Regions from separate parts of the Halomonas sp. BMC6 genome, predicted to be linked through region 1. Evidence: predicted binding sites of a transcription regulator. Region 1 holds the regulator's gene; the other holds the start of a gene.
What was found. The regulator FNR, encoded in region 1, switches genes on or off when oxygen is low (the NO sensors DNR and NnrR bind a similar motif). The targets are predictions, from matches to a motif close to TTGATNTANATCAA.
Positions count from the first base shown of each region.

Region 1 (4,418 bases):
GCTGCACTGGGGCGGCGGCACGCCAACGTTTCTCACCCTGGCTCAGATGAGTGATTTGGTCGACCGCTTAGACGCACGCTTTGGCCTCTCCAATGCGCCGGACCGTGATTACGCCATCGAAATCGACCCACGTGAGGCGGATGTCTTGACCCTGCGCCATTTGCAGTCGCTGGGCTTCAACCGCTTGAGCTTGGGCGTACAAGACCTCGATCCACAGGTACAAGCGGCGATCAATCGCGTTCAGCCCCGGGTGCTCACCGAAACGCTAATGGATGAAGCCCATCGGCTCGGCTTTCGCTCACTCAACCTCGATTTGATTTATGGCCTGCCCTTACAAACCGAGAAGAGTTTCGCGGACACGCTGCGCCAAGTGATCGAGCTAGGTCCCGCACGGCTGTCGGTGTTTAACTATGCGCATCTGCCGACCCGCTTTGCGCCCCAACGACGCATCAAGGACGCCGACCTGCCCAGCGCCGATGAGAAGCTGGCCATGCTGCATACCATCATTGCGATGCTGACCCAGGCAGGCTATGTGCATATCGGCATGGACCATTTCGCACGCCCCGACGACAGCTTGGCCAAGGCGCAGCGCAACGGCACCCTGCAGCGCAACTTTCAAGGCTACTCCAGCCACGCCGAGTGCGACTTGATTGGTTTGGGGGTATCGGCCATTTCTCGGATCAACGATAGCTACGCGCAAAACCCTACCCGGCTCGCTGACTATGAAGCGGCCTTAGATGAAGGTAGGCTGGCGACCGTGAAAGGGTTACGTTTAAATAAGGATGACCTAATACGAAGAGAGGTCATCGAGCGGCTCATGTGCGATATGGCCATTGACCTCGACACTGTCGGCCAGCGCTGGCAGGTCGATGCCGCAAACTACTTTGCCAGCGCCCTTGAGCGGTTGGAAATCGCCGAACGGGATGGCCTGTTAACGCGTCAGGGGCTTCGGCTCACCGCCACCCCGGTGGGGCGGCTACTCATTCGACACCTGGCCATGGCCTTCGACACCCACTTACAACGCCAGGATGGCCAGCGCTACTCGAAGATCGTGTGAGCGCCTTGAGCCACCTGCCCCCTGTACCCATGATGGCGAATAAGAAGGGAGCCCCCCCATGTCATATCCTGCCAGCCAACGACGTTCACTGCTGCAAGAAGCGCGCTGCCAAACCTGTAGTTTAAGCTCGCTGTGCTTACCGCTTGCCCTGGAGCTTGAGGATATGAGCCAGTTCGATGCCATCATTCGCCGTCGCTCGCCGCTGAAGAAGGGCGAACCGCTGTTTCGTCAGGGCGACGCGTTCACCAGCGTTTATGCCGTGCGCTCTGGCAGTTTGAAACAGGTGACCAGCGAAGGGAACGGTAACGATCAGCTCACCAACTTCTTTCTGCCCAGCGAGCTGGTCGGCTTGGATGGTATCGACGAAGAGTACTACCCCGGTACCGTGATTGCCCTGGAGACGACCACGGTATGCGAAATTCCGTTCGACCGCTTGGAGTCGCTCTCCCAAGAACTGCCCGAGCTGCGTGGTCAGCTTTACCGCAGCATGAGTAAAGAGCTGCGCGATGACCGTAAGATGATGCGCTTGCTGTCACGCAAAACCGCCGACCAGCGGCTCGCCAGCTTTTTGATTACGCTCTCTGACCGCTTCCGTCGCCGGGGTTACTCCCCCTACAGCTTTCGGCTGTCGATGTCGCGGGCCGATATGGGCAACTACCTAGGTCTGGCGGTGGAAACGGTCAGCCGTATCCTCAGCCGCTTTCAGCAGCAGGAGGTGGTGGCCGTTTCGGGTCGCGAGGTGAATATTTTGGACATGCAGCGCCTCATCACCCTGGCAGAAGAGGAGGCGCAGACGATCACACGTTAAACGCCTGAATGCGGCTCTCCATCAGCGCCGCCTGCTTCGCTTCCAGACCGGCAAAGTCGAATAGCTCGCGGTCGGCAAGCTGGGAAGGGGCGACGTTGGTGACGGCTTTGAACATGCTCTCCAAACGGCCAGGGTGCTTCTTGTCCCACTCTGCCAACATCTCTTTGACGATCTGGCGCTGCATGTTGGGCTGTGAACCGCACAGGTTGCAGGGAATGATCGGAAACGCCATCAGCCGTGAAAACTCTGCAATGTCCGCCTCTTTGCAGTACGCCAGCGGGCGAATCACGATATTTTTCCCGTCATCAGAGAGCAGTTTCGGCGGCATGGCCTTCAGCGTACCGCCGAAGAACATATTCAGGAACAGCGTTTCCAGAATGTCTTCCCGGTGGTGGCCCAGGGCAATCTTGTTGGCGCCAATCTCGTCGGCAAACCCATACAGCGAGCCACGGCGCAGACGTGAACAGAGCGCGCAGGTGGTCTTTCCTTCCGGCGTTTTCTCCTTCACGACCGAATAGGTATCACGTTCGAGAATGTGGTACTCCACTCCCAGCTTGTCTAAGTACTGGGGCAACACGTGCTCCGGGAAACCAGGCTGTTTTTGGTCCATATTGACCGCCACGAGCGAGAAATTGACCGGCGCGTTGCGCTGAAGATTGCGCAAGATCTCCAACATCGTGTAGCTGTCTTTGCCACCGGAGAGACACACCATGACCCGGTCGCCCTCTTCGATCATGTTGTAATCGATGATGGCATTTCCCACTTCGCGCCGCAGGCGTTTTTGCAACTTGTTGAATTCACGCTTCTGCTTGGCATCCTGCAGCTCATGCTGCTGGGCAAGGGACTCGTCAGACGCGCTGTCTGACGCAGTAGGGTCAAAGTAGTCAGGTTGTAACATGATCGTCGCACTGCCGATGGGTGAAGGAGCAGCGCGTATTCTAACAACACTCCGAAGCTCTACCCAATACAAACCCTAGGCCGTCAGGGCGATCTCACGCTGTAAACGCAGGTAGAGGAGCGCGCTGGCGGTGGCTTCACTGACCACGCTGGGCCAGATCAATGACGGTAGCTGCCAGCGAGCCAACGCTACGCCAAGCGGGTCGAGGGTATCGATGTGTGGATGCAGCCGCCGCAGCTGTCGCCCATGCAACTTGGCAACGTCCACCTGGGCGTTGGGGAGACCAAACCCCAATACGCTTTTGAACAGCCCGTTCAAAGGTTCGAGGGTGTGCTCCAGTTGCCAGCCGACCAGCGGCCGGTTGCCGATGAAGTCGGCCAACTCCGTCAGGCACTCGGCATCTGGCGAGCGCGGCGCGTCGGTGGCGTGTAGCTGGTGATGGCGTCGCAGGGTAGCAGGGACTAGCGCGGGCGATACCGACAACGTGGCCCACCACATACGACTGGTGTGCACACGGCGCGGGTTCAGTACCACCGCCGCTACGCTGATCACCGCTGGCTGACCCTCGCTCACCTGGCAGGCCATGGCCACGGACTCTTCCCCCATGTAGGGCTGAAATAGCCAGGCATACGGCGAATCGGCCCAGCGGCGACGGTCGCTTTCTCGCTGAAGCAGCGTTCTCAGCGAGCCGCTGAGCAGCGTCATGTGTCGGTCTAACAGGCGCATTCCGCTCACGAGTACTCCAAATGGTAGCGGTGGGAAAGACGCTGCTTGAAGTCTTTCACGATGTGCAGGGCTTCGCGCAGCAGGTCTCGTTCCAGTGAAGAAAGCTCTTGTACCACGACCCGATTGGTACGCTTGGCGTGGCTGCCCTCCATGTCCTGGAGCTGCTGGCGAAGACGCAACTCGGTGAATAGCGCCAGGGCTTCGCCGAGATCATCGGCAAACCGGCGATCCAACCGCCCATCGATGGCCAGGGCCTCCAGGCGATCCAGGGTCGACGTGGCCTTGATGCGCCGCTCAAGCGCCATGGTGCGCACGCCGTGCACGATAGGGAAGATGCCGCCTTTTTTGATATCGATACCGTGTTGGGGCTTCTTCAGCGAGCCAAATAGCGTCAGCGGCGTCGAGAAGCGCAGCGCTGCCCGAGCAAAGTAAGAGAGCAGCAGCTCATCGTGGGAGCAGCGCTCGAACAGCGCCTCACGTATTTGATCCAGTAGCGCGGGGTTACCTGCCACGCCGTGGGAGTCGAGCAGAATCGCCAGTTTCATCAAGCTGTCACCGTCCCGGGCGCTCACCCATTTGGCGATACGGCTCTTCCACTGCGAGACGGTGCCCACCCACTCGGGATTGGACACCATGATGTTCCCAGGACACGGCGGGTAACCCAACTGGATCAGCGTGTCGGTGAGCCCGCTCATCGCCTCGTGCACCTCGGGCCACTGGCAGTCGTCGGCCAGGATCAGGCCATTGTCCTGATCGGTTTTTAGAATCTGTTCGCCGCGCCCTTCGCTGCCCATCACCATCAGGCAGCTATGGCGGTGGTACTGCTCGGGCACCGTAAATCCCCACGCTTTGCTCATGATGCGACCATTGAGCGCCGCCAGTAACTCCATGGCAAAGCGCAGCTTCACGCCCTGGGCCATCAGCGCGTT
Region 1 is NZ_CAXNSH010000001.1:66,269-70,686, forward strand. Features, by position in the region: gene hemN (oxygen-independent coproporphyrinogen III oxidase) at 1-1,057, shown strand, start outside; gene fnr (fumarate/nitrate reduction transcriptional regulator Fnr) at 1,116-1,865, shown strand; gene ttcA (tRNA 2-thiocytidine(32) synthetase TtcA) at 1,855-2,763, opposite strand; gene AB6K10_RS00350 (DNA polymerase III subunit epsilon) at 2,839-3,489, opposite strand; gene AB6K10_RS00355 (putative nucleotidyltransferase substrate binding domain-containing protein) at 3,495-4,418, opposite strand, start outside.

Region 2 (4,418 bases), 2.1 Mb from region 1:
TACTGGCTCAAGGTGCTGGCTGGCCGGTAAGCCGCTCGCATGGGTGGCCCGGGCATTGAGCATGGCCTGAAAGGTAATGTCCGGCGTAAACGCCAGTGGATTATCTTTCATCAGGTGATCGACATCGGCGGTGTCGGCTGCGTCCAGGTCGGTCGCGGCGGCGTTGCGTCCTAGGGTTTCCAACAGACGATTGATAAACCCGTCACGCTGGGCAGGCGAGAGCATGCCTTGCTCATCCAGCGGCAGTGCCAAGAACCAAATGGCAGGCTCTTCCATGGCCCCCAAACGGAAGACAATGGCGAGCCGTGCCTGACCCTGCCAAGGCTCGGGCCATGCGTATTCGGCGTTCTCGAAAGCGCGCAATACGTCTCGTGGACACGCCGTGACCCGGCGCCCCATATGGTAAAGCGATACCTCCGCACCGCTGCGCGTAAAAAACTCATCAAGGGTGTGAATTGGCTGCATGACATCCTTCCGCTTTTCAAGCCTGCACTCTACCTTGCTGGTTTGCCACTGTCAGCCGCAACCGTTGATTAATCCGTGCTTTATTGTCTAAGTGGTTAAAAATTGAACAACTTTGCGTAAGCCGCGTGAGAGTAGCGGTGGCGACACCTTTCCATAGTTTATCCACAGCCTCTTGCAGGTTTTCTGTGAATCTGTGAATAACGCCTTAGAGAGAGGCTCGCGAGTGGCAACTTACCCACAGAGTTGGGATAATGGGCGTCAACATTGACCAACCCCAAGGTGTTTATGAGCGTCCATCAACAGCTTCAAACCGCGCTTCTTGAGCTTGAAGCCGCCATGAAGGCCGCGAATTTGTGGCGCACCCCCACGCCCGATGCGTCGGCATTTGCCAGCCAGCAGCCTTTCTGTATCGATACCATGTCGCTGCCTCAGTGGGTGCGCTATGTGTTCATTGCGCGTTTGAACGCGTTAATCGATGCCAAAGCTGCCATGCCTGCCAAGTGCGATGTCGCTCCGGCGGTGGCGGCTTACATGATGCAGGAGAAAGCGCGTGCCAGCGATCAGGTGCTGGTCGTCAAGGCGGTGGAGCGGGTCGACCAAATCGTCACCGAGAACTAAGAGCGACGTGCCGTCAACGACAATGCCCAGGGCGAACGCCCTGGGCATTTTTTTGCCGCGACTGCGTGGACTCAGAAGCGGTAGCTCAATCCCGCCATGACGACCATGGGATCGATGGCCACGGTGCCTGCAGCAGCCCCATTGATTTTGGCGTCGGTGTCGATGTCCAGGTACCACGCCGCAGCGTTCAGTGCCCAGTGTTCGTCGATCAGTAGGTCGACCCCCACTTGAGCGGCGGCGCCCCAGGCGTCGTCGAGCTCGAGTTCGCCAATGGCTAGGCGCTCATCGGAAAAACGCGTGTAGTTGATGCCCGCGCCGACGTAGGGTTGCACCGGCGACTCGCTACCGCCTAACGGATAATATTGTAGGGTCAAGGTGGGCGGCAGGTGTTTGGTGGAGGCGAGATGGTGGCCGTTGAGGGCAATGTCGTGCTCGAAGGGAAGCGCGGCCAGTAACTCGACACCTACTTTATCGTGGAAGCGGTAGCCTAGTGTAAACGCAGGGCCGGTTTTGTCTTGAACATCGACCGCGAAAGCCCCACCGGCCAGCGAGCCGTTGTCGCTCTTGGGCGCCACCTTGGCGACCCCCACGCGGGTGAAAATATCGCCCGCCCCATAGGCGAACGCCTGGGAACTGGCGGCTAAGGTAGCGGCGGCAAGTCCGGCGGTGAATAGAGTAGGCAGTGATAAAAGGCGCATAGCGTGGCTCCTGGACGATCGTGTGAGGATGGTGGGTTGCGTTAACCCTGGAGCCAGTGTATCGAGCCAGTTCGAGGGCGTTATTGACCTGGGGCAAAGGGGGAGGGAGTTGGGGAGTTCGTAGGGAGTGCTGGCGTGAGAACGCTGCCCATAAAAAAGCTCAGCGGGTTTCCCCGCTGAGCCTGCTGCATCAAACCGACGTATTACGCGTCTTGACGGTCGATGTGCTTGTATTCGCCAGCATCCGCCGTCACGCTGCTCACCACCAGAATGGCGATGAACGAGGCGATGAAGCCAGGAATGATTTCATAGATGCCCGGTCCTCCCATGAAGGAGCCGTTCCAGCCCAGGGCAATCCACAGCATGACGGTGACCGCACCTACGATCATACCGGCAACGGCGCCCGCACCGTTGGTGCGTGACCACATCAGCGACAGGATGATCAGCGGGCCGAAAGCCGCACCGAAGCCTGCCCAGGCGTTACTCACCAAACCCAGTACCTGAGAGTTTTCGTCCGAAGCAATGATCGCGGCGACGATACCCACCAGCACGACGCAGATACGGCCCACGGCGACGCACTGCTGCTCCGAGGCTTTCTTATGCAGGAACAGGCGGTAGAAGTCTTCGGTCAACGAGGAAGAGGACACCAGCAGCTGACTGGAAATGGTGCTCATGATGGCCGCCAGCAGCGCGGCATAGAGGAAGCCAGTGATCAGCGGGTGGAACAGCAGGTTGGCCAGCACGATGAAGATGGTTTCCGGATCCTGAACGTCCAAGCCGTTGCGAATGGCATAAGCGCGACCAAAGATACCCAGAGACACGGCACCAATCAGCGAGATGAGCATCCACGCCATACCGATGTTACGGGCCGTCGGTACGTCTTTCTGCGAACGGATCGCCATGAAGCGCACGATGATGTGCGGCTGACCAAAGTAGCCTAAGCCCCAGGTGACCGCTGAGAGCCAACCAATGAACGTGAGACCTTCTGACCATGACAGCAGCGTGGGATCGACTTCATTGAGCGTCTGAGACGCCTGCGAGAAGCCGCCGCCGCCTTCACCGAACAGTACGACGGCAGGCATGATGATCAGCGCCAGCATCATGATGCAGCCCTGAACGAAGTCCGTCATGCTCACGGCGAGGAAGCCGCCTACGACGGTGTAGATCAGTACCACGCCCAGGGTGATGATCACGCCCATGGCGTAGTTGCTCATGTCACCGAAGTTGTAAACGCCGGTGAAAGCGCTTTCGAACAGTTTGCCACCCGCGACGAGGCCTGACGCGGTGTAGACGGCAAAGAAGATCACGATGACGACGGCCGATACCGTGCGTAGCGACAGCGCGCGGGTCGGGAAGCGGTTGGCCAAAAAGGCCGGGATGGTAATGGCATTGCCGTAGTGAATGGTTTGTTCACGCAGGCGCGGCGCTACCAGCAGCCAGTTGAAGAACGCACCCACCAGAAGGCCGATGCCGATCCAGGCAGAGCCCAGGCCAGAAACGAACATGGCACCGGGTAGCCCCAGCAGCAGCCAGCCGCTCATGTCCGACGCGCCCGCTGAGAGGGCCGCTACCTGTGGACTGAGGGTACGCCCCCCCAGCATGTAGTCTTCAGAGGAAGACGTGGCCTTGCGCATTGCATAAACGCCAATGGCGATCATCAGCGCGAAGTAACCGAATAAGCTAATCCATACACCTGTAGCCATGAAACTTCTCCAATGTGTGAGGACGACGCTACGCTACGTACAAAAGCATCGGCGGGTGCTGACCCTTTTGTACACGGCGAGCATCGACAGGGGCTGCGTTGGCCGAATCGTCACGGCCATGACACAGCCTTGTTGTTGTTAACCCTGAGTCGTGATGTCACTACCAGCCGTCGCGCCTTTGCGCGACGAAGCATGAGAGAGTTGATGGGTACGCGTGTGTGCAAAGTTCCCCGTGCCCGGTGGGCGGCTTAGACAGGCCGCCCGTGCCAGGGCCATTGCTCTATTATTGTCAACCATGAGACGGTTCCTTTTCAGGAGTTCAGGTTAGTTATATTGATGAGCCGTTCACTCATCCCCCAGCGCCAGAAGCGACGCGTTGCCACCTAGGGCGGCGGTGTTGTTAGTAATCGTTTTCTCGGTCACGAAGCGCTGCAGGTAGTGCGGACCGCCCGCTTTCGGGCCGGTGCCGGACAGCCCTTGGCCACCGAACGGCTGAACGCCAACAACAGCCCCGATGATATTACGGTTGATATACACATTGCCTACTCGAATTTTCTGCGCTATTTCAGCGGCAAAGGATTCGTTACGGCTATGCACCCCAAACGTCAGGCCATACCCCCGGCCGTTGATGTCATTGATGACCTTATCAAGCTCGCGTGCTTTGAAGCGCACGATATGCAGCACCGGGCCAAACTGCTCGCGCGTCAGGGCGTCGATGCTGTCGATGGTAAAGGCCACTGGCGGTACGAAAGTGCCGTGTTGGGTATGCTCCGCGGTCATCGGCGTTTCAGCGACCAAGCGGTTTTCGCTTTTGAGCTTTTCGATGTGCGCCATCAAGCCGTTGCGCGCGTCTTCATCGATGACGGGGCCGACATCGGTACCCAGGTCGCGGGGGTCGCCAATGCGCAGTTCGCTCATTGCACCCTTTAGTATT
Region 2 is NZ_CAXNSH010000001.1:2,149,133-2,153,550, forward strand. Features, by position in the region: gene AB6K10_RS10350 (DUF3549 family protein) at 1-465, opposite strand, end outside; gene AB6K10_RS10355 (YqcC family protein) at 751-1,083, shown strand; gene AB6K10_RS10360 (OmpW family outer membrane protein) at 1,155-1,781, opposite strand; gene putP (sodium/proline symporter PutP) at 1,985-3,484, opposite strand; gene putA (bifunctional proline dehydrogenase/L-glutamate gamma-semialdehyde dehydrogenase PutA) at 3,830-4,418, opposite strand, start outside.
Region 2: the regulator FNR is predicted to act here: its motif matches at 1,865-1,878, upstream of AB6K10_RS10360 (OmpW family outer membrane protein).